Regions from separate parts of the Streptomyces sp. AF1A genome, predicted to be linked through region 2. Evidence: riboswitches for the same ligand, from Rfam matches in the RefSeq annotation. Region 2 holds a riboswitch; each other region holds the start of a gene.
The links. Region 2 has a riboswitch for cyclic di-AMP ahead of ACLU3S_RS11535 (transglycosylase family protein). Riboswitches for the same ligand answer to the same signal wherever they lie in the genome.

Region 1 (5,394 bases), on a different contig from region 2:
AGCGCGCGGCGCCGGCACGGCGGCCGTCAGGGCGACGACGCTCAGCAGGAGCAGGCAGACGGTCATGCCGGGGCTCCGGTTCTGGTCGGAGAGGCGTGCGGGTGTCGGTGGTGCCACGGGAGCGGCGCGCGGGCGCGCGCCGCGTGTGGTGCGTGCCCCGTCAGTATGACGAAGACGGGCGCCCCGAGTCAGGTGCCGGAGACGAACCGGCCGAAGCCGTACCCCGCCGGGGGCCACACCCCTCGCACCGCCCGCCCGCGCCTGCTCCCGCGCCACCTGCCCGCGCCTCTCCCACCGCGCCTCGTGCGCCGGTTCGCTCTGCGCCACTCGCCCGCGCCCCTCCCACCGCGCCCCGCGCGGTGGTTCGCCCCGTGCGCGCCCGGGGTCGGCGACGGTGTCACCGCCCCCGACCCCGGGGCCCTGCCGCCGGCTCAGCCCGACACGACCCGCCCGCTCACGTCTCCCAGTCCGACGCGGGTCCCGTTCGCCCCGGGTGCCCAGGCCGACAGGGTCACCACGTCGCCGTCCTCCAGGAAGGCGCGCTTGCCGTCGGGGAGTTCGAGGGGGTCGCGGCCGTTCCAGGTCAGCTCCAGCAGGGAGCCCCGCTGGCGCTCCTCCGGTCCGCTCACCGTGCCGGAGCCGTACAGGTCGCCGGTGCGCAGACAGGCGCCGTTCACCGTCATGTGGGCGAGTTGCTGGGCGGCGGTCCAGTACATGGTGGAGAACGGCGGCTCGGAGACGACATGACCGTTGATCGCGACAGAGATCCGCAGGTCGTAACCGCCGGGCTCGACCCCCGGCGCCGAGTCGTCCAGGTACGGCAGCAGCGGGTGGGTGCGCTCCGGCGGCGCCACGCGCGCGTGCTCCAGCGCCTCCAGCGGAGTGATCCACGCCGACACCGAGGTCGCGAAGGACTTGCCGAGGAAGGGGCCGAGCGGCACGTACTCCCAGGCCTGGATGTCCCGCGCGGACCAGTCGTTGAGCAGGCACAGCCCGAAGACGTGCTCGCTGAAGTCGCCGAGGGCGACCGGCCTGCCCAGCTCGGACGGCACGCCCACGACGAAGCCGACCTCGGCCTCGATGTCCAGCCGGATCGACGGGCCGAAGACGGGCGCGAGGTCGCCGGGGCCCTTGCGCTGTCCGGACGGGCGTACGACGTCCGTGCCGGAGACGATCACCGTGCCGGAACGGCCGTGGTAACCGATCGGCAGGTGCTTCCAGTTGGGGGTGAGCGAGTCCTCGGCGTCCGGGCGGAAGATCCGGCCGACGTTGCGGGCGTGGTTCTCCGAGGCGTAGAAGTCGACGTAGTCCGCCACCTCGAAGGGCAGGTGCAGGGTCACCTCGGACAGGGGGTGGAAGAGCGGTTCGACCGCGTCGCGGTGCGTGGGGTCGGTGGCCCAGGCGGTGATGGCGCGCCGCACCTCGGACCACGCGGTGCGGCCGGCCGCCAGCAACGGGTTGAGGGTGCGGTGCGCGAGCAGCGAGTGGTACGGCGAGCCGAGCGCGGCGGCCGCCGCGCCCACGTCGAGGACGTGGTCCCCGAGCCGGACGCCGACCCTCCGCTCCGTGCTGCCGGCGGGCGAGAACACGCCATAGGGAAGGTTGTGCGGGCCGAAGGGGTCGCCCTCGGGGACGTCGAAGGGGGGCATGGGGGTGCTGCCTCACTCTCATCCGGGCCGTGCATGGCGCTGCGTTTCATGTGGTCGCGCCACACGTTACGGCTGAGATGCGTGTCTTGGGCAGTGTGCCGGGGCGCGACGTGGGACGTGCCCCGGCCAGGGCTGCGGGAGTGCGTCGAGAGCGGTGTGAAGTCGAGAGCGGTGTGAAAAGGACGCCGGGGCACCCCTCCGGGGTTGCCGAACGATGCCCCAAGAGTCCGCAATGTCCGAATGAGTCTCGCAGGAGGTGGCCCTTCCGGCTCAGCGCCCTTCGGGGACACGGGCGCCGGCACGGGGTTCGCCTCCCCGCGCCTCCTGAAGCATCCGGCCGCGGTCCACGGCTGACGTCGGTCGCCATCAGGGGCTGAAAAGACGGAACTTGGGGCCAGGGACAGACAAGTGCGGGCAGTGGGTGGTGAGTCGGTGGGGCGCGGTGTCCGTATTCTCTGATCATGGCACCCTCCCCCGCGTATGCACTGATCGCCACTGACCTGGACGGAACGCTGCTGCGCGGCGACGACACGGTCTCCGACCGGTCGCGCGCCGCGCTCGCTCGGGCGGTGCGGGCCGGTGCCCGGCATCTGGTGGTGACCGGCCGCCCGGCCCCCCGGGTGCGGCCCCTGCTGGCGGACCTCGGCTGCAGGGGGCTCGCGGTGTGCGGGCAGGGCGCACAGGTGTACGACGCGGGAGCCGATCGCCTGCTGTGGTCGGTCCGGCTGGACCGGGAACTGGCCGAGACCGCGCTCGGCAAGATCGAGGCCGAGGTGGGGCAGGTGTACGCGGCCGTCGACCAGGACGGCGTGGACGGGCTCACGCTCATCGAGCCCGGCTATCTGATGCCCCACCCGACCCTGCCCGCGGTCCGGGTGGGTCGGCGCGACGACCTGTGGTGCGCGCCCATCAGCAAGGTACTGCTGCGCCATGCCACCGTGCCGGACGACGAGTTGGCGGCCATCGCGCGGTCGGTGGTGGGTTCGCTGGCGACGGTCACCATGTCGGGTCCGGGGACCGTGGAACTCCAGCCGTGCGGGGTGACCAAGGCGACGGGACTGGCGCTGGCGGCACAGCGGCTGGGGATCGCAGCCGAACGCGCGCTGGCGTTCGGGGACATGCCCAACGACATCCCGATGTTCGACTGGGCCGGTTACGGGGTCGCCATGGCCAACGCCCATGCCGAACTCAAGGCGGTCGCGCATGAGGTCACCACGTCGAACGAGGACGACGGCGTCGCCGTCGTCCTCGAAAGACTGTTCCCGACCGACTGACCGGGATATCAGTAGCGCCTGCCGGATGCGCCGATCAGTAGGCGCCGAACACGTTGTCGATCGACCCGTAGCGGTGCGCCGCGTAGTTGCAGGCGGCCGTGATGTTCGCGACCGGGTCGTAGATGTTGTACGACGTTCCGGCCACGTGGTACGCGTTGAAGGTCGGGTCGATGACCTGGAGCAGGCCCTTGGACGGGATGCCCTTGGCCGCGTTGGAGTCCCACAGGTTGATGGCGTTCGGGTTGCCGGAGGACTCCCGCATGATGTTGCGGTAGATGCCGTTGTAGCTGCCCGGGATGCCCTTCTCGGCCATGATCGCGAGCGACTCGCGGATCCAGCCGTCGAGGTTGTTCGGGTACCCGGCGGGGGTGGTGGAGACCGTCGGGGTCGTGGCGGCGGGGGCGGTGGCCGGGGCCGCCGAGGCGGTGGTCGCTCCGATGATCGGCAGAGCGAGGACGCCGGCGCCGGCTCCGACGGCGGCGAGCGTGCGGGCGAGGCGGTTGTTGCGGGGGCGGCGGTGCTTGGCGGCAGCAGGCATGGGGGTGTTCCTCTCCGTCGCCTACGAGGTGAGCTGTCGGGTTCGGGCGGGGAGGTGCCCGGCCGTGCCCTGGAGAGGCACGGCTTCACCCCTAGCCGTTCCGGTGCGACGCGTGCCGTCCGGTCCGGCGACTTACCTGGATCCCCCGCTCCTGCCGTACGAATGAGTTCGTCGATGGGTCGTGCGGGCGGCGGCAGGATTCGGCGTTCCGCCCGACGGGTCGGGAACGTATGCGACAGCACATGTCGGGAACAAGTGCCCGCGTCACACAACGTCCTATTTGACCTTGAACGGAGTCGTATGGGGTACTTGATCCTTTGCGGTTGCCAACCTTCAACTCGCCGATGCGCAAAGGGAGAACGGGTGATCGGGCGACCGGGGGCACCGATGGGTGACGTGACCCATTTCACGGAATAGCAAATAGCATCATGTCGGACATGGGTGATTCGCGGGTGCGGCCCGGGAGGTGGAGGGGCGTGGAACCTCTGACGTCGCGCCAGTCGTTCTCGGGGCGGGGGCCGGGAGTGCGGAGGGAGGTGGAGCCACCCGGGTGCACGCCAGGGTGGGTCCGTCCTGGGTGTGGGGTCGACCCCCTCCGGCCGATTCACGGCGAAGCTCTTATGTCCCAGTAAGTCAATAAATGTCCTTTCCTATCATCTGATCAGATCCATGTCGGTCGTGCTCCGAAACCGCCCGGGCTGGACCCGTGGGCGCTATCGGTGATCGAAAGAGGACCGGATACGCTGACTTGAGTGATGGCAGCGACCTATCGACAAGCCGTGTAATCGACAGCAGACACCAGCAGACAGGAGACCCCTCGTGACCGTCGTCGGGCCGTTCGGGCTGAGCGTGCGGGACCAGGCTCTGGAAGCCGATGTCCAGGCCGGATTGGCGGCTGTCGAGGAAGGCTTGCTCGAGGCCACCAAGAGCGAGGTCCCGTTCATCACGGAGGCCGCGCAGCACCTCGTGCGGGCCGGCGGGAAGCGGTTCCGGCCGCTGCTCGTGATGCTCGCGGCGCAGTTCGGCGACCCCTACGCGCCGGGCGTGGTGCCGTCGGCCGTGGTCGTGGAGCTGACGCATCTCGCCACGCTGTACCACGACGACGTCATGGACGAGGCGGCCGTGCGGCGCGGCGTGGACAGCGCCAACACCCGCTGGGGCAACTCCGTCGCGGTCCTCACCGGCGACTTCCTCTTCGCCCGCGCCTCGCAGATCCTCGCCGACCTCGGCCCCGAGGCGGTCCGGGTGCAGGCCCTCGCCTTCGAACGGCTGGTCACCGGACAGATCCTGGAGACGGCCGGCCCCACGGACGGCCGCGACCCGGTCGAGCACTACCTGGACGTGCTGGGCGGCAAGACGGGCTCGCTGGTGGCGGTGTCCTGCCGGTTCGGCGCGATGATGTCCGGCGCCGACGAGACGGTCGTGGATGTGCTCACCCAGTACGGCGAGCGCCTCGGGGTGGCCTTCCAGCTCGCCGACGACGTCCTGGACATCGCCTCCGACTCCCACGAGTCCGGCAAGACCCCGGGCACCGACCTGCGTGAGGGCATCGCGACCCTGCCCGTGCTCCGGCTGCGCGAGCGGGCGGCCCGGATGGGGCTGTCCGAGGACATCGCCCTGTGCGAGCTGCTCGACTCCGACCTCAGCGACGACGCCCGGCACGCCGAGGCGCTGGCCGCGCTGCGCGCGCACCCCGCGCTGGAGCAGGCCCGGCGCGACACCATCCGGTACGCCGAGGAGGCGCGGTCGGCGCTGGTGCCGCTGAGGGAGTGCGACGCCAAGGCGGCGCTGATCGAGCTGTGCGACGCGGTGGTCCACCGCGCCGGCTGACCGCCGAAGCGGACGGCCCCCGAAGCGGAGGGCCTCCGGCGCGGGCGGCCGTCGAAGCGTACGGGCCGCCCGAACGCGCTCCGGGTGGCGCGCGCGTGCGCTC
Region 2 (5,394 bases):
ACGACCAGGGAGCACAGCACCAGGACGAGCAGCGCCGCCCGGCCGGTGAGCCGGGACCGGCGGGCCTGCCGTCTGGTCTGGGAGCGGTAGACCCGGGCGGCGGTCTGTTCGCCGAGCAGCCGCAGCCTGGTCGCGGTGGAGAAACGGTCCCGGTCCTTCACGGCCATCTGGTGCTCCGCCTCCCCTTGTGCCGTCTGCCTCACACGTGCGTACGTCCCCGGACACGGTACGGGACCGGGTACGGGGACGTACGGAGGACTGGCGGGACGTGGCCCGGGAGGGCTCAGCCCTTGAAGCGCGGGAACGCGCTGCGGCCCGCGTACACCGCGGCGTCGTCGAGGATCTCCTCGATGCGGAGCAGCTGGTTGTACTTGGCGACGCGCTCGGAGCGGGCCGGGGCGCCGGTCTTGATCTGGCCGCAGTTGGTGGCGACGGCCAGGTCGGCGATGGTGACGTCCTCGGTCTCGCCGGAGCGGTGGGACATCATGCACTTGAAGCCGCTGCGCTGGGCCAGCTCGACGGCGTCCAGGGTCTCGGTGAGCGAGCCGATCTGGTTGACCTTCACCAGCAGGGCGTTGGCGGCGCCCTCCTCGATGCCGCGGGCCAGGCGCTCGGGGTTGGTGACGAACAGGTCGTCGCCGACGAGCTGGACCTTGTCGCCGAGCTTGTCGGTGATGACCTTCCAGCCGGCCCAGTCGTCCTCGAACAGCGGGTCCTCGATGGAGACGAGCGGATAGGCCGCGACGAGCTCCTCGTAGTACTCCGTCATCTCGGCGGCGGAGCGCTCCTTGCCCTCGAAGAGGTACGTGCCGTCCTTGTAGAACTCGGACGCGGCGACGTCGAGCGCGAGGGCGATCTGCTCGCCGGGCGCGTATCCGGCCTCCTTGATCGCTTCGAGGATGAGGTCGAGGGCCTCGCGGTTGGAGCCGAGGTTCGGGGCGAAGCCGCCCTCGTCGCCGAGGCCGGTGGACAGGCCCTTGTTCTTCAGGACCTTCTTCAGGGTGTGGTAGACCTCGGTGCCCCAGCGCAGGGCCTCGGAGAAGGACTCCGCGCCGATGGGGGCGATCATGAACTCCTGGATGTCCACGTTGGAGTCGGCGTGCGAGCCGCCGTTCAGGATGTTCATCATCGGCACCGGCAGCAGGTGCGCGTTCGGACCGCCCAGGTAGCGGAAGAGCGGCAGGTCGGACGCCTCGGAGGCGGCGTGCGCGACGGCCAGGGAGACGCCGAGGATGGCGTTGGCGCCGAGGGAGCCCTTGTTGTCGGTGGCGTCCAGGTCGAACATGGCCTGGTCGATCAGGCGCTGCTCGGTGGCGTCGTAGCCGACCAGCTCCGGGCCGATCTGCTCGATGACCGCGAGGACGGCCTTCTCGACGCCCTTGCCCTGGTAGCGGTTGGGGTCGCCGTCACGGAGCTCGATGGCCTCGAAGGCGCCGGTGGAGGCGCCGGACGGGACGGCGGCACGACCGGTGCTGCCGTCGTCGAGGCCGACCTCGACCTCGACCGTGGGGTTGCCTCGGGAGTCCAGGATTTCCCGGGCTACGACGACGTCGATGGACGGCACGAGCATCTCCTTCTTGGATGTGACGCTGAAAGTGCGGGGCTGTGTGCCTTACGGCTGTGCCTTGCGACTAGAGCCTAACCGTCCCAGGGGCGCCGGCCACCGACCGACCGCCCCGTGGACGGAAGGGACACGCAGACGGTACCTATTGTTCACTCGCGGAACAAAGGGTGGGTGCACAGGACACGCAAAAAGACCCCGCCCCGGCGCGTACGGGGGAACACGCGCCGGGGCGGGGAGTCCGTGGGGACGGGGGCCGGCCGGAGAGCCGGCCGACGGGGTGGGCCGGGCTTACTTGAGGTGCAGCTGCTGGCCCGGGTAGATGAGGTCGGCGTCCCGCACGATGTCCTTGTTCAGCTGGAACAGCTTCTGCCAGCCGCCCCGGACGTGGTGCCGCACGGCGATGGAGCTGAGGGTGTCACCCTTGACAACCTTGTACTCGCCGTCGCCCTTCTTGACCTTCGTGCCGGTCGGGGTGGTGACGGTCCTGCTCGCCTTCGGCGCCGTACGCGTGGTGGAGCGGGTGGCGGCCTGCCGGTCGGAGCGGGTGGTGGTGCTCTTCGAGGCGGTCGGCGCGGAGCCGTTGTACGGGGTGCTCGTCAGGCCCTTGCCGCAGACCGGCCAGGCGCCCTTGCCCTGCGAGGCGAGGACCTTCTCGGCGACGGCTATCTGCTGCGCCTTGGTGGCCTGGTTGGCCTGCGGGGCATAGGCGGTGCCGCCGTACGCGGCCCAGGTGGAGGCGGAGAACTGCAGACCGCCGTAGTAGCCGTTGCCGGTGTTGATGGACCAGTTGCCGCCGGACTCGCACTGGGCGACCGCGTCCCACTGCGAGGCGGTGGCGGCGGAGGCGTTGCCGGCCGCCATCAGCGGGGCGGCGACCACGGCACCGGTGACACCGGCGATCGCGACGGCACGGTTGGTCTTGGACGGGCGACGGTGCTTGCCCTTGCCGGAGAACAGCATGGATCGATCCCCTCACCGACGCCTGCGAGGTGAGCTGTCGGGTTCGGGCCGGTTGAGTTGCCCGGCCGCGCCCCTCTCGTGAGGCGCGGCTTCACCCCGAGCCGGTCCGGCGTCAACCGCCGGGACCGGCACCTACCTTGGGTCCCCCGCTCCTGCCTGCGGCGCATGACGCGACGACTGTTCCCGGGCAACCGCTGGCAGGATTCGGCGTTGCGGCTGCCGGGGCTCGTGAGGACGAGCGGATCGACCGTAGACAGGCGGTCGGCGGAATTTCAAAGGCGATCAGGGCTTCTGAGACTCATCCCACACTTTCACCGAACCGGACATCAGGTGCGAAGTGGGGCGTCAACTCCCGCTAGTCCGCGTCCGTTTCCGTACCGACTTTCAGGGTCTGACCGGCATTGATGTGGTTCGGGTCGGCGCCGATGGCCTTCTTGTTCGCGGAGTAGAGGGCGTGCCATCCGCCGTCGACGTCAAGGGAGTCGGCGATGGAGGCGAGGGTGTCGCCCTCGCGGACGGTGTAGGCGCCGGCCCCCGGAGAGGCGTGCCGGCCGGACGAGGTGGCGTTCTGTCCGTTTGCCGCGCTTTCGTCCGCACTGCCGCCACGGTGACGCCCGCCGCTGCCGAGGGAGCCGGTGTCCACCAGGCTCCAAGAAGCGACGGGTTGCTGGGAATTGTCCGCTTCGCCCACCGGAGGGATGGCAGGGGGGGAGGCGGTGTCACCCTGGGAGGCTCCGGTGTCGATAGAGGGCGACTTGTCCGACTTGGGGGTCTTGGTCTCCGGGGAGCCGGTGGCCGTCCCCGGGTCCGCCGTCGCGTCCCCGGCGGAGCCGGGGGTCGCCGAGACCGTCGAGTCGGAGGACGAGCCGTCGCCGGAGCCGGAGTTGGCGTCGGACGAGGGCAGGGAATCCGACAAGCCGGACGAGTCGGAGGTGTCGCTCGATCCGGACGAGTCGCCCGAATCGTGGCCGTGGCCGGAGCCGCCGACGCCCGTGTCGACGTCCACGGAACCCGTGTTGGAGGTCAGCCCGGACAGCAGGGCGCAGGTGGCCCAGGGAGTGGTGCCCTGGTCGGCGAGGATCTTCTCGGCGACGGCGATCTGCTGCGAGCGGCTGGCCCGGTCGGCGCTCGGGGCGTACTGCGTGCCGCCGTACTTGGCCCAGTCGGCCTGGGATATCTGCAGGCCGCCGTGGTAGCCGTTGCCGGTGTCCGCGCTCCAGATGCCGCCGCTCTCGCACTCGGCCACCTTGTCCCACGTGGTTCCGTCGGCCGCGTTGGCGCTCGCGGCGCCCAGGAGGGGGATCGCGATGGCGGAGCCGGTCACTCCGGCCGCGACGAGGAGGGCCGGAGCCTGACGGGGGCGACGGTGACGACCGTTCCCGGAGAGCATGCGGAAGCCTTTCGTGCGACGGCAGAACCGCGTGGCGGCGACGTGTGCCGCCACACTGATGGGTGAACGTATAGGCAGACGATCACTTGTCACAAGTTCATGCCGCGCAGATCACGTGAAGATCACATAGTTGAACGCCCTTCACGTTTGCCGTTCTGCGGCCTTTCCGGCCTCCGGGGTGAACTCCACGGGCAGGGTGCGCAGGCCCCGCATGATGAGCCCGCCGCGCCACCGCAGATCGGCCGGATCGGCCCCGAGCCGCAGGTCGGGCAGCCGGGACAGGAGCGTGGCCAGCGCGGTTCGCCCTTCCAGGCGGGCGAGCGGCGCGCCGAGGCAGTAGTGGATGCCGTGCCCGTAGCCGAGGTGCTGGTTGTCCCGCCTGGCGAGGTCCAGCACGTCCGGGTCGGCGAACCGCTCCGGGTCCCGGTCGGCGGCGGCCAGGACGACGAGCACGGGGTCGCCGGGCGCGATGCGCTGCCCGCCGATGGTGAGCGGCTCGGTGGCGAAGCGCCAGGTGGCCAGCTCCACCGGGCCGTCGTAGCGCAGGAGTTCCTCCACTCCGGTCGCCAGGAGGCCGTGCTCGCCCCGGGCGAGGGAGTCCTGGAGACGGTGGCGCTGCTCGGGGTGGGTGAGCAGGGCGTACGTGCCGTTGCCGATGAGGTTGACGGTGGTCTCGAAGCCGGCGAACAGCAGGATGAAGGCCATCGCGGCGGCCTCGTTCTCGGTGAGGTGCTCGCCGTGGTCGAAGGCGCGGATGAGACCGGAGATGAGGTCCTCGCCGGGCCTGGGCTCGGCGGGCAGCGCCTGCCGCTTCCTGTGGATCAGCTCGGCCAGGTAGCCGCGCATCATCTTGACCGACCGGGCGACCCCGCCGCGCCGCCCCCCGCCGTGCCCCGCTTTTGTATGTCGCAGCATCATGCCCGCCCAGTCCCGGAAGTCGTCCTGGTCCTCGCGCGGGACGCCGAGCAGGTCGCAGATGGCGTAGATGGGCAGCGGAAAGGCGAACTCGTGGATGAGGTCGGCGCTGCCGCGGGCGGCGAAGCCGTCGATGAGCCGGTCGGTCAGCTCCTGCACCCGCGGCGCGAACTCGGCGACCCGGCGGGGCGTGAACGCCTTGCTGACCAGCCGGCGCAGCCGGGTGTGGTCCGGCGGGTCGATGTTCAGCAGATGCGTCATCAGCTCGGCCTTCCGCTCGCCCGGAATGCCGGTCTTGCCCTTGGCGTGCGCCGGCTCGTCGTGATGCGCCGGGTTCTTGCTCAGCCGCTGGTCGGCCAGGGCCTGCCGGGCGTCGGCGTACCGCGTCACCAGCCACGCCTCGACCCCGCTGGGCAGTCGCGTCCGGTGCACCGGCGCGTGCTGTCGCAGCCAGGCGTAGGCGGGATACGGGTCGGAGGCGAACTCCCAGCCGAAGAGGGCGGGCGCGCCGTCGTCGGGGCGGTACTGCTCGGTCACCCCTCGACCGTATCCGGCGGCGGGCTAC
Region 3 (5,394 bases), on a different contig from region 2:
GGCCGAGCGCCCGGTGGAAGTCCTCCGCCGTCGCCGCGGTCGTCAGGTCCAGCGGTCGCGCGGGCCGCAGTCCCTCCGCGACGCACCGGTCGTACGTCAGCACACCCAGCGACTCCGAGTTGCCGAGGATCGCCACGCGCGGCCCCGCAGGCAGCGGCTGCCGCGCGAGCAGCAGCCCCGCGTCGACCAGCTCGGTGATCGTGTCGACCCGGATCACCCCGGCCTGCCGCAGCAGCGCGGACACGGTCTCGTGGGGGAGGTGGGTGGCGCGCACCGCGTGCCCCTGCGGCGCCGTACCGGTCCCCTGCACGACGACCAGCGGCTTCGCCGCGGCGGTCCGCCGGGCGAGCCGGGCGAACTTGCGGGGGTTGCCGATGGACTCCAGGTACATGAGGACGACATCGGTCTCGGGATCGTCGTACCAGTACTGGAGGACGTCGTTGCCCGAGACGTCGGCCCGGTTGCCGGCGGAGACGAAGGTGGAGACGCCCGTGACCCCGGTGACCCCTCCCCCGCGCCGGTGCAGCCGGGACAGCAGCGCGATGCCGATGGCGCCGGACTGGGCGAAGATGCCGATGCGGCCGGGCCGGGGCATCTCGGGGGCCAGGGAGGCGTTGAGCCGGACGTCCGGGGCGGTGTTGATGACCCCGAAGGCGTTCGGGCCGATGATCCGCATGCCGTACGTGCGCGCGTGCTGCACGAGGGCCCGCTGCCGCTCCCGCCCCTCGGGACCGCTCTCGGCGTATCCGGCGGAGACCACCACGAGCCCCTGGACGCCCTGTTCACCGCACTCGGCGACCACGGCCGGCACGTACGGGGCCGGCACGGCGACGACGGCGAGGTCCACCGGGCCCGGGATGTCCCGCACCGAGCGGTACGCGGGCACCCCGTCGAGTTCTCCGAGGTCCTCGGGGAACGCCTTGTTCACCGCGTGCAGCCGGCCCCCGTAGCCCGCGTCCCGGATGTTGCCGAGGATGCCGCGCCCCACGCCGCCGGGCGCGCGGCCGACGCCGACGACCGCGACGGAGCCGGGCGCCAGCAGCCGCCGTACCGAACGGGCCTCCGCGCGCTGCTCCCGCGCGCGCTGCACGGCGAGGGAGCGGTCGGTGGGTTCGAGGTCGAACTCCAGGCGTACGACGCCGTCCTCGAAGCTGCGCTTCTGGGTGTAGCCGGCGTCGGTGAACACCTTGATCATCTTGGTGTTGGCGGGCAGCACCTCGGCGGCGAAGCGGCGGATGCCGCGCTCACGGGCGACCGCCGCGATGTGTTCCAGCAGGGCGGAGGCGACGCCGCGGCCCTGGTGCGCGTCCTGGACCAGGAAGGCGACCTCGGCCTCGTCGGCGGGTGCGGACGCGGGCGCGCCGTCGGCGCCGATGCGGTCATAGCGTACGGTGGCGATGAACTCGCCGCCGACGGTGGCCGCGAGTCCCACCCGGTCCACGAAGTCGTGGTGCGTGAAGCGGTGGACGTCCTTGGCGGACAGTCGCGGGTACGGCGCGAAGAAGCGGTAGTACTTCGACTCGTCCGAGACCTGCTCATAGAAGCTGACGAGGCGGTCGGCGTCATCAACGGTGATGGGCCGGATGCGCGCGGTCCCTCCGTCGCGCAGCACCACGTCCGCCTCCCAGTGGGCGGGGTACTCGTACCGGCCCTGCCGGTCCGCCGAGGTCTGCATGGGCCCCAGAGTACGGCTCGCGTCCGACAACGGCGCGGGGCAGTCTGTGGAGGACGACAAAGCCGGACCGAGGCCGCGGTCCGACGACACATCCGGGTGGGAGGAAGCTCCGCGCCGGGCATGCTTCACGATGTGGGAAACTGGTCTAGACAACCCTGACACCGAAGGGCAGCAACACATGGCTGAGCGCCGCGTCAACGTCGGCTGGGCCGAGGGCCTCCACGCCCGCCCCGCCTCCATCTTCGTCCGAGCCGCCACGGCCGCAGGCGTCCCGGTGACGATCGCCAAGGCCGGCGGCACGCCGGTCAACGCGGCCTCCATGCTGGCCGTCCTGGGCCTGGGCGCCCAGGGCGGCGAGGAGATCGTCCTCGCCTCCGACGCCGAGGGCGCGGACGCCGCCCTGGACCGTCTGGCCAAGCTGGTCGCCGAGGGCCTGGAAGAGCTGCCCGAGACCGTCTGACGCTCTGTGAGCGGAAGCCGGAAGCCGCGTCGCCCGTACCGGGTGGCGCGGCTTTCGCGTTCTCGCGGCCGGCGGGCCGAATTCGGCGCGGGCGCCCCGCGGCGACGTCGGCCGCCGGCCACCCGCACCATTACCGGCCCATAATTCCCCGGCACCGGGAAAACGGGCAGCGGGAAATACACGGCCGCCGAATATCCCCTCTTGTATACGGCGCCCTTGTTAATGCCGCACGCCCGGCGTGTTTACGGCATGTTGCGAAGTCCTCACGCGCTCCGCGGCGCCGGGAAGGCGAAGGCGGTGCGCGGCGGTCGCGCGCTCGGTGTGCACCGCCGTCACCGCACGCGCGCGCTCGCCGTCCCCGCGCGCCACGGCGTCCACGATCGCGCCGTGCTCCGCCCAGCACTCCACCGGATTCGGCGGCGCCTGCACCGTGTACATCCAGGCGATCTTGTGGCGCAGCTGGGTGAGCATCGAGGTCAGTGAGGGGCTGCCGGAGGCCTGGGCCAGCGTCTCGTGGAACCAGCCGCCCAGCGAGCGCAGGTCCTCGCTGTTCCCCCTTCTGGCCCGCTCCTGACCCAGCCGGACCAGGCCGCGCAGCACCTTCAGATGCGCCTCCGTGCGCCGCTGCGCGGCCCGGGCGGCCCCGAGCGGCTCCAAGAGCATGCGCATGTCCAGCACATCGGCGGCCTCCTGCTCGGTCGGCTCGGCCACGCACGCGCCCGCGTGCCGGCGAGTCACCACGAACCCCTCCGCCTCCAGGGTGCGCAGGGCCTCGCGCACGGGGACACGCGAGACGCCGTAGCGGCGGGCCAGGACTTCCTCGGTGAGGCGGCCGCCGCGCTCGTGGATCCCGGTGACGATGTCGTCCCGGATCGCCGTGCACACCGAGTGCGCCGGAATACGCATGCCCGACCTCCGTCTTCATCCCGGTGAAACGCCGACGATGGACGCGTGTACCGTGACTCTGTTCCAGTGCGCCTGAATTTCCGATGCCAGTCCGTAATCCATGGATATTTTTTGGACAGCGTTCCGGTGGGCACCGTGAAAAAACGGCGAAAGCCCCGGCTCGGTGGGCCGGGGCTTCGCCGTGTGTACGGGCGTCCGCTCGGTCAGACGGTCACGCCGTGCTTGCGGAGGTAGGCGACGGGGTCGACGTCGGAGCCGTAGTCGGGGGTGGTGCGGGCCTCGAAGTGCAGGTGCGGGCCGGTGACGTTGCCGGTCGCGCCGGACAGGCCGATCTGCTGGCCGGGCGTGACCCGCTGGCCCACGGTGACGCCGATGGACGACAGGTGGCCGTACTGGGTGTACATGCCGTCGGCCATGCGGATCACGATCTGGTTGCCGTACGCGCCGCCCCACCCGGTGGAGACGACGGTGCCGGTGCCGACCGCGTGCACGGAGGTGCCGCTCACGGCGTGGAAGTCGATGCCCGTGTGGTGGCCGGAGGACCACAGCGAACTGCTCGCTTCGTAGCCCGTGGAGACGTAGGAGTGCGCGATCGGGGCGACGAAGGCGTTCAGCCGCCTGCGCTCGGCCTCGCGGGCGGCGCGGGCCTCGGCCTCGCGCGCCTGCTTGGCCCGCAGGGCCGCGGCCGCCTCGGCCGCCTTCTGGTCGGCGGCGCGCTGCTGGGCGGCGGCCTGCGCGTCGATGTGCGCGGCGACGTCGTCGCTGACGGTGAGGACCGGGGTCAGTCCGGTCTGCTCCGCGGTGTTCTCGGCGGCGAGTGCCGGGGAGGCCGCGAGGGTGCCGATGACACCGGTGGTCGTGAGGGCCGCGATGCCGGCCGCCTGCGCGGTGCCGCGCTTGACCCGGCCGGGCTTGCGGTGCTTCCCGGTGGCGCACATGAACGCCATGTAGTGGCTGGTCCTTTCCTTCCCTCTCGCCTACCGGGTTAGCTGACGGGTTCGGAGCAGGAAGGTCTCCTACGGGAGCCCTCGCTCGCACGCGGGCGCCCGATTCACCCCAGGGACGGTGGGTCCCCGGCTCCCCTGGCTCGCGCCGTACGGGGACTCGGCGATGACTGTCCGCTGCCGCGGATGCGGCGTACTGCCTGACGAACAGCCCGGACGACGCTAAGGGGGCCCGCCTGCGATCCTCAAACCGATCCGGGCTTTTGTAGCGCATCCCACAGGGCAGACAGGCAACCTCCGTCCCAAATCGGGCACGGGGGAAGAGAGTGGAACAACCAGGGGGCCCTGACGGTCCGTCGACCGTCAGGGCCCCACGCGCGCGCGTGCGACCTGCGTGGGCGTCGGGCGACACGTTCACGCTGTCGTCACGGCCCCACGCGCGCGTGCGGCTACTCGCTGAGGCGGAGCCGGCCTGGGCCGACAGGACGCCGGCCCCACGCGCGCGTGCGGCTACTCGGCCGCCACCACGGTCACCTCGCCGATGCCGAGCGCCTCGACCGGCGCCTTGATCCGGGAGGCGTCCCCGACGAGGACGGTCACCAGGCGGTCCACCGGGAAGGCGTTCACGACCGCGGCCGTGGCCTCCACCGTGCCCGTCGCGGCCAGCTGCCGGTACAGCGTCGCCTGGAAGTCGTCGGGCAGGTGCTGCTCGACCTGGTCGGCCAGGGTGCTCGCGACGGCCGCCGCGGTCTCGTACTTCAGCGGCGCCACGCCCACCAGGTTCTGCACGGCGACGTCCCGCTCGGCGTCGGTCAGGCCCTCCGCCGCGAGGGTGCGCAGCACCTTCCACAGGTCGTCCAGCGCCGGGCCCGTGTTGGGGGTGTCCACGGAGCCGCTGATGGCGAGCATCGCGGCACCCGAGCCGTCCGGCGCGGAGCGCAGGACCTGCCCGAACGCGCGCACCCCGTAGGTGTAGCCCTTCTCCTCGCGCAGGACGCGGTCCAGGCGGGAGGTGAGGGTGCCGCCGAGGCAGTAGGTACCGAGCACCTGGGCGGGCCACACCCGGTCGTGCCGGTCCGGTCCGATCCGGCCGATGAGCAGCTGCGTCTGCACCGCGCCGGGCCGGTCCACGATGACCACGCGTCCGGTGTCGTCGGCGCTCACCGGCGGCACCGGGCGCGGCTCGCCCGGCCTGCCGGTCCAGGCGCCCAGGGTGTCGCCGAGCAGCGCGTCGAGGTCGACGCCGGTGAGGTCGCCCACCACGACCGCGGTGGCCGTGGCCGGGCGCACGTGCCGGTCGTAGAAGGCGCGTACGGCGGCGGCGTCGATCTTCTCGACGGTCTCCTCGGTGCCCTGGCGCGGGCGGGACATGCGCGAGGACGCCGGGAACAGCTCCTTGGAGAGTTCCT
Region 4 (5,394 bases), on a different contig from region 2:
CGTCTCGTAGCCCGCCAGATGCAGGCTGACCGACACGATGCCGGTCGCCATCACGGCGGCACCGGCGGCCGGTGGCCGGTCCGCCCACCACGCACGCAGACCTGGGATGCCGGGCATGCGCCCGATGCTAGGCAGTGGCACGGAGCCCGGGGCGCGGGGCACGCGCGCGTGGGGGCGAAAAACACCCGCATCCCGGGAGAGACCCCGGGCGGCGCCCGCTCGCTCAGGCCGGCCGCACCACGCTGCGGACGACCGAGTCGCCGCCGTGGTGGACGGACTCCTCGCGGACGTACGCGCCCGGGCCGGGGGCGTGGATCATCATGCCGTCGCCGGTGCAGAGGCCGACGTGCCCGAGGTCGTCGTGGAAGAAGATCAGATCGCCGGGGCGGGCCTCGGCCAGCGGGACCGCACTGCCGGCGCCGGCCTGGTCGCAGGTGCTGCGCGGCAGGGAGACGCCGGCGGACTTCCACGCGGCCTGGGTCAGGCCCGAGCAGTCGTAGGAGCCGGGGCCGCTGGCGCCCCACACGCACGGCTTGCCGATCTGGGCGCGGGCGAAGGCGACGGCCTTCTCGGCCCGGGTGACGCTCGAGGAGCCTGCCGCCGGACTCACCGCCGCACCCATCGCCGCGGCCTCCCGCTGCCCGCTTCGCTGGACGGCGGCGGTGCGTGGCTTCTCCGGCGCCGTCAGCTGAGACAGCAGCACGCGCGCGGTGGCGAGCTTTTTCTGGACGGCGGCCTTCGCGGCCCTCGGGTCGGACGGCGACTCGGCCCGCGTCCCGACGGGCGACGCGGCCGGCATCCGGTGCACGGCCGAGCCCGGAGCGCGGTGTTCCGCCTCGACCGGGGCCATGCGCACCGCGCTCGGGATGCGGTGTTCCGTCTCGGCGGGGGCCATGCGCGCCGTGGTCGTGATGCGGTGTTCCGATTCGGCGGGGGCCATGCGCGCCGTCGCTGGGGTGTGGGGCTGTGCCTCGGCCGGGGCCATGAGCCGCGCCGTGACCGGCGTGTGGGGCTGTGCCTCGGCCAGGATCGTGGGCTGTGCCGCGGGCGGGGCGTGGAGCGGCGCCTCCGTCGTGGCCATGGGGCGCATCCCAGCCGCGGCCTGGGGCTGCGGCCCCGCGGCGGCCCGGCGTTGCGACGGCAGGGGAGCCCGGGCGGGTGCCGGGGCCGGAGCAGGGCCGGAAACACCGTCAGCACCGTCAGCGGCCCGGTTCGGGGCGGCCCGTACGGCAGTCCGCGGGCCCCTGGTGGCCTGCTGGCGCTCGACCGCGCTCTTCACGCGGGAGGCGAGCCGGTCCATCACCCGGCTCGGGTCGAAGTAGTCGTGCGCGGCCTCCGGGAGCGCGTCGGGCTCGTCGCGCGGTCTGCCGAGCCGGCCCGCGCGCCGGGTGACCTCCTCCCGGAGGACACCTGCCCGCCCGCGCTGCCTGCCCGCGGTCTCCTCCGCCTCCTTCTCCGTCGCCGACTCCGCCCGGCGGTAGAGATCGTCGATCTTCTTCTCGATCTCCTCCAGGGTGGGCCGGCCGTGCCCGGTGGCGGGGGCGGCCTCGGCGGTCTGGGGGAGCAGGGCCACCGAGGTCAGTGCGGCGGTGGCGAGGGCGGGGGTGCGGATGCCCGCGCCCTGGGTCCCGGCGGGGCGCGGCTTGCGGTGCGACGCCAAGGGAGGCGACTCCTTCCAACGTGCCGCCTACCGGGTTAGCTGTCGGGTTCGGGCGGATGCTTCGGAAGGGTTGCCCTACGGCGTCGTCCCGGGCGGGAGTCGGCCGATTCACCCCAGGATCGGTGGGTCCCCGGCTCCGGGCACCGTGCGGGTGCACCGGACTCGGCGGAGGCCGCTCGACCCGGCGAGGTTCACCGGAGAGGGAGCGCGCGGCCTGACGGAAACCTAGCCAACTCGTGTGTCTCCTGTGAAGGTTGGTGTGCGGTATGTCCGATACATTTCCGTGACCTGAGGGCGGATTCACGCGCACGTGACCAGGCGCTTCCGCAGGGTGAGGAGTGGAACGACGCCCTCCGCGCGAAGTACGACAGCCTCCGCGCGAAGACGGCCTCTCCGGTGAACCGGCCGTGTTCCGGGGACGGGGACCGGTTGTCAGTCGGGCGCCCTAGACTCGGAGAGCGATGAGCAGCCTCTTTGACGACAGCTTCCTGGCGGACCTCCAGCCCCCCCGCGGGCGCGAGGAGGAGCCCCCGCCTCCGCCCGAGGACGATCACGCTCCGGAGCCGATTCCGGACGATCTGTTCGGCGGGAAGTTCGACGTGCCGCCGGACCGGGACGCGTACTACCGCGACGGCGCGCCGCGCCCGGCGATCGACTCGGCGGCGCTGCTGGAGGGGCTGAACGAGAACCAGCGCGCCGCGGTCGTGCACGCCGGCTCCCCGCTGCTCATCGTGGCCGGCGCCGGGTCCGGCAAGACCCGTGTGCTCACCCACCGCATCGCCCATCTGCTCGCCGAGCGCAACGTGCATCCGGGTCAGATCCTCGCGATCACGTTCACCAACAAGGCCGCGGGCGAGATGAAGGAGCGCGTCGAGCAGCTCGTCGGCCCGCGCGCGAACGCGATGTGGGTGATGACCTTCCACAGCGCGTGCGTGCGCATCCTGCGCCGCGAGAGCAAGAAGCTCGGCTTCACCTCCAGCTTCTCGATCTACGACGCCGCCGACAGCAAGCGCCTGATGGCCCTGGTCTGTCGCGACCTGGACCTCGACCCCAAACGCTTCCCGCCGAAGTCCTTCAGCGCCAAGATCAGCAACCTGAAGAACGAGCTGATCGACGAGGAGGACTTCGCCGCCCAGGCCGCCGACGGCTTCGAGAAGACCCTCGCCCAGGCCTACGCGCTCTACCAGTCGCGGCTGCGCGAGGCCAACGCGCTGGACTTCGACGACCTGATCATGACGACGGTCAACCTGCTGCGCGCCTTCCCCGACGTCGCGGAGCACTACCGCCGCCGTTTCCGGCACGTCCTGGTCGACGAGTACCAGGACACCAACCACGCCCAGTACGCGCTCGTACGGGAACTCGTCGGCACCGGAGAACACGGCGGGGACACCCCGCCCGGCGAGCACGACCTCCCGCCCGCCGAGCTGTGCGTCGTGGGTGACGCGGACCAGTCGATCTACGCCTTCCGGGGTGCGACGATCCGCAACATCCTCCAGTTCGAGGAGGACTACCCGGACGCGACGACGATCCTGCTGGAGCAGAACTACCGCTCCACGCAGACCATCCTGTCCGCCGCCAACGCGGTCATCGAGCGCAACGAGTCGCGCCGCCCGAAGAACCTGTGGACCAACGCCGGCCAGGGCGCGCGGATCACCGGCTACGTCGCGGACACCGAGCACGACGAGGCCCAGTTCGTCGCGGACGAGATAGACCGCCTGGTCGACGCGGGCGAGGCCAAGGCCGGCGACGTCGCCGTGTTCTACCGCACCAACGCCCAGTCCCGTGTCTTCGAAGAGGTCTTCATCCGCGTCGGCCTGCCCTACAAGGTCGTCGGCGGCGTCCGCTTCTACGAGCGCAAGGAGGTCCGGGACGTCCTGGCCTACCTGCGGGTCCTCGCCAACCCCGAGGACTCGGTGCCGCTGCGCCGCATCCTCAACGTGCCCAAGCGGGGCATCGGCGAGCGGGCGGAGGCGATGATCGACGCCCTCGCCCAGCGCGAGAAGATCAGCTTCCCGCAGGCGCTCAAGCGCGTCGACGAGGCGTACGGCATGGCCGCGCGCTCCGCCAACGCGGTCAAGCGGTTCAACACGCTGATGGAGGACCTGCGCACCATCGTGGAGTCCGGCGCCGGACCGGCCACCGTCCTGGAGGCCATACTCGAACGCACCGGCTACCTGGCCGAGTTGCAGGCCTCGACCGACCCGCAGGACGAGACCCGCATCGAGAACCTGCAGGAACTCGCGGCCGTGGCCCTGGAGTTCGAGCAGGAGCGCGGCGAGGGCGAGAGCGCCACGCTCGCCGACTTCCTGGAGCAGGTCGCCCTGGTCGCCGACTCCGACCAGATCCCCGACGAGGAGGACGGCGACGGCGTCATCACCCTGATGACCCTGCACACCGCCAAGGGCCTGGAGTTCCCGGTCGTCTTCCTGACCGGCATGGAGGACGGCGTCTTCCCGCACATGCGCGCCCTCGGCCAGACCAAGGAGCTGGAGGAGGAGCGGCGCCTGGCCTACGTGGGCATCACCCGCGCGCGGGAGCGGCTGTACCTCACGCGGTCGGCGATGCGCAGCGCCTGGGGGCAGCCGTCGTACAACCCGCCGTCCCGCTTCCTGGAGGAGATTCCGGCCACCCACGTGGACTGGAAGCGGACGGGGGCGACGGCCCCGGTGTCCTCCGGCCCGGCCTCCGGGATCGCGGCCTCGCTGTCCTCGACCCGCTCGCGCTCGTCGGCCTCGGGCGCGTCCGGTTTCGCCACGCGGCGGACCGCGGAGAAGCCGGTTGTCGCGCTGGCCGTCGGGGACCGGGTCACGCACGACCAGTTCGGGCTCGGCACGGTCGTCGCGGTGAAGGGGACGGGCGCGAACGCGGAGGCGACGATCGACTTCGGCGACGCCAAGCCGAAGCGGCTGCTGCTGCGGTACGCGCCGGTGGAGAAGCTGTAGCGCGCCGAGGGCGTGGCGAAAGCGTAGGGCAGCCGGGGGCGCGGCCCCCGGGCTCTACGTCGGATCGAGCCCGTGGCTGCGCAGCCACGGCAGCGGGTCCACGGCCGCCCCGCCCGCCGGGTGCACCTCGAAGTGCAGGTGGGGGCCGGTGGAGTTGCCGGAGTTGCCGGAGTAGGCGATCGGCTGGCCGGCCTTCACGGCCGTGCCGGGGGCGACGCGGTAGCTGGACAGGTGGCAGTACCAGGTCTGCGTGCCGTCCTTGGCGGTCAGTATCAGCATGTTGCCGTAGGCGCTGTTCCACTTGGTGGTGACGACGCCGTCCGTCGCGGCCATCACCGTGGTGCCGTAGCCGACGGGGAAGTCGATGCCCGTGTGCACGGACATCCAGTTCACGCCCGCCTGGCCGAAGTAGGCGCTGAGCCCCTTCTCGGTGACCGGGAGGACGAACTTGGGGCGCAGCCGCTCCTTGAGCGCGGCCTCCGCGGCCGCCTTCTTCTTCTCCAGCTCCTGCTGCGCCTTGAGGTCGATCCGCTCCTGGGTGCGGCTCGCCCGGTCGGCGAAGTCGTCGGCGCCGGCCGACAGGGTCCTGAGCTGGGTGTCGAGCTTGCTGTTGGCGACCGACGGCTTGACCGCGTGCGCGTCCGCAGCGGAGGCGGTGGTGTCCTTGCCGCCGTCGTCGCGCATCGCGCCGACGGAGGCCGCGGCGATCCCCGCCACGCCCATCACGCAGACCGAGGGCACGGCCACGGTCAGCAGCGCGGAGCGCTTGGCGGGGGTACGGCGCCGCGAACG

Region 1: another riboswitch for cyclic di-AMP. It lies ahead of ACLU3S_RS12060 (transglycosylase SLT domain-containing protein); the one in region 2 lies ahead of ACLU3S_RS11535 (transglycosylase family protein).
Region 3: another riboswitch for cyclic di-AMP. It lies ahead of ACLU3S_RS19285 (M23 family metallopeptidase); the one in region 2 lies ahead of ACLU3S_RS11535 (transglycosylase family protein).
Region 4: another riboswitch for cyclic di-AMP. It lies ahead of ACLU3S_RS20610 (NlpC/P60 family protein); the one in region 2 lies ahead of ACLU3S_RS11535 (transglycosylase family protein).

Annotation. Positions count from the first base shown of each region.
Region 1 covers NZ_JBLEBI010000029.1:15,054-20,447, reverse strand. The annotation lists gene ACLU3S_RS12075 (M56 family metallopeptidase) at 1-66, opposite strand, end outside; gene fahA (fumarylacetoacetase) at 432-1,649, opposite strand; gene ACLU3S_RS12065 (HAD family hydrolase) at 2,111-2,923, shown strand; gene ACLU3S_RS12060 (transglycosylase SLT domain-containing protein) at 2,958-3,461, opposite strand; cyclic di-AMP (ydaO/yuaA leader) riboswitch at 3,467-3,645, opposite strand; gene ACLU3S_RS12055 (polyprenyl synthetase family protein) at 4,281-5,291, shown strand.
Region 2 covers NZ_JBLEBI010000027.1:10,819-16,212, reverse strand. The annotation lists gene ACLU3S_RS11545 (FtsB family cell division protein) at 1-167, opposite strand, end outside; gene eno (phosphopyruvate hydratase) at 284-1,570, opposite strand; gene ACLU3S_RS11535 (transglycosylase family protein) at 1,853-2,524, opposite strand; cyclic di-AMP (ydaO/yuaA leader) riboswitch at 2,529-2,698, opposite strand; gene ACLU3S_RS11530 (transglycosylase family protein) at 2,880-3,914, opposite strand; gene ACLU3S_RS11525 (cytochrome P450 family protein) at 4,056-5,366, opposite strand; gene ACLU3S_RS11520 (nucleoside triphosphate pyrophosphohydrolase) at 5,391-5,394, opposite strand, start outside.
Region 3 covers NZ_JBLEBI010000066.1:27,126-32,519, reverse strand. The annotation lists gene ACLU3S_RS19300 (GNAT family N-acetyltransferase) at 1-1,675, opposite strand, end outside; gene ACLU3S_RS19295 (HPr family phosphocarrier protein) at 1,854-2,135, shown strand; gene ACLU3S_RS19290 (GntR family transcriptional regulator) at 2,355-3,041, opposite strand; gene ACLU3S_RS19285 (M23 family metallopeptidase) at 3,245-3,988, opposite strand; cyclic di-AMP (ydaO/yuaA leader) riboswitch at 4,001-4,161, opposite strand; gene ACLU3S_RS19280 (M16 family metallopeptidase) at 4,496-5,394, opposite strand, start outside.
Region 4 covers NZ_JBLEBI010000075.1:20,584-25,977, forward strand. The annotation lists gene ACLU3S_RS20605 (tellurite resistance/C4-dicarboxylate transporter family protein) at 1-117, opposite strand, end outside; gene ACLU3S_RS20610 (NlpC/P60 family protein) at 224-1,660, opposite strand; cyclic di-AMP (ydaO/yuaA leader) riboswitch at 1,668-1,838, opposite strand; gene pcrA (DNA helicase PcrA) at 2,122-4,602, shown strand; gene ACLU3S_RS20620 (M23 family metallopeptidase) at 4,657-5,394, opposite strand, start outside.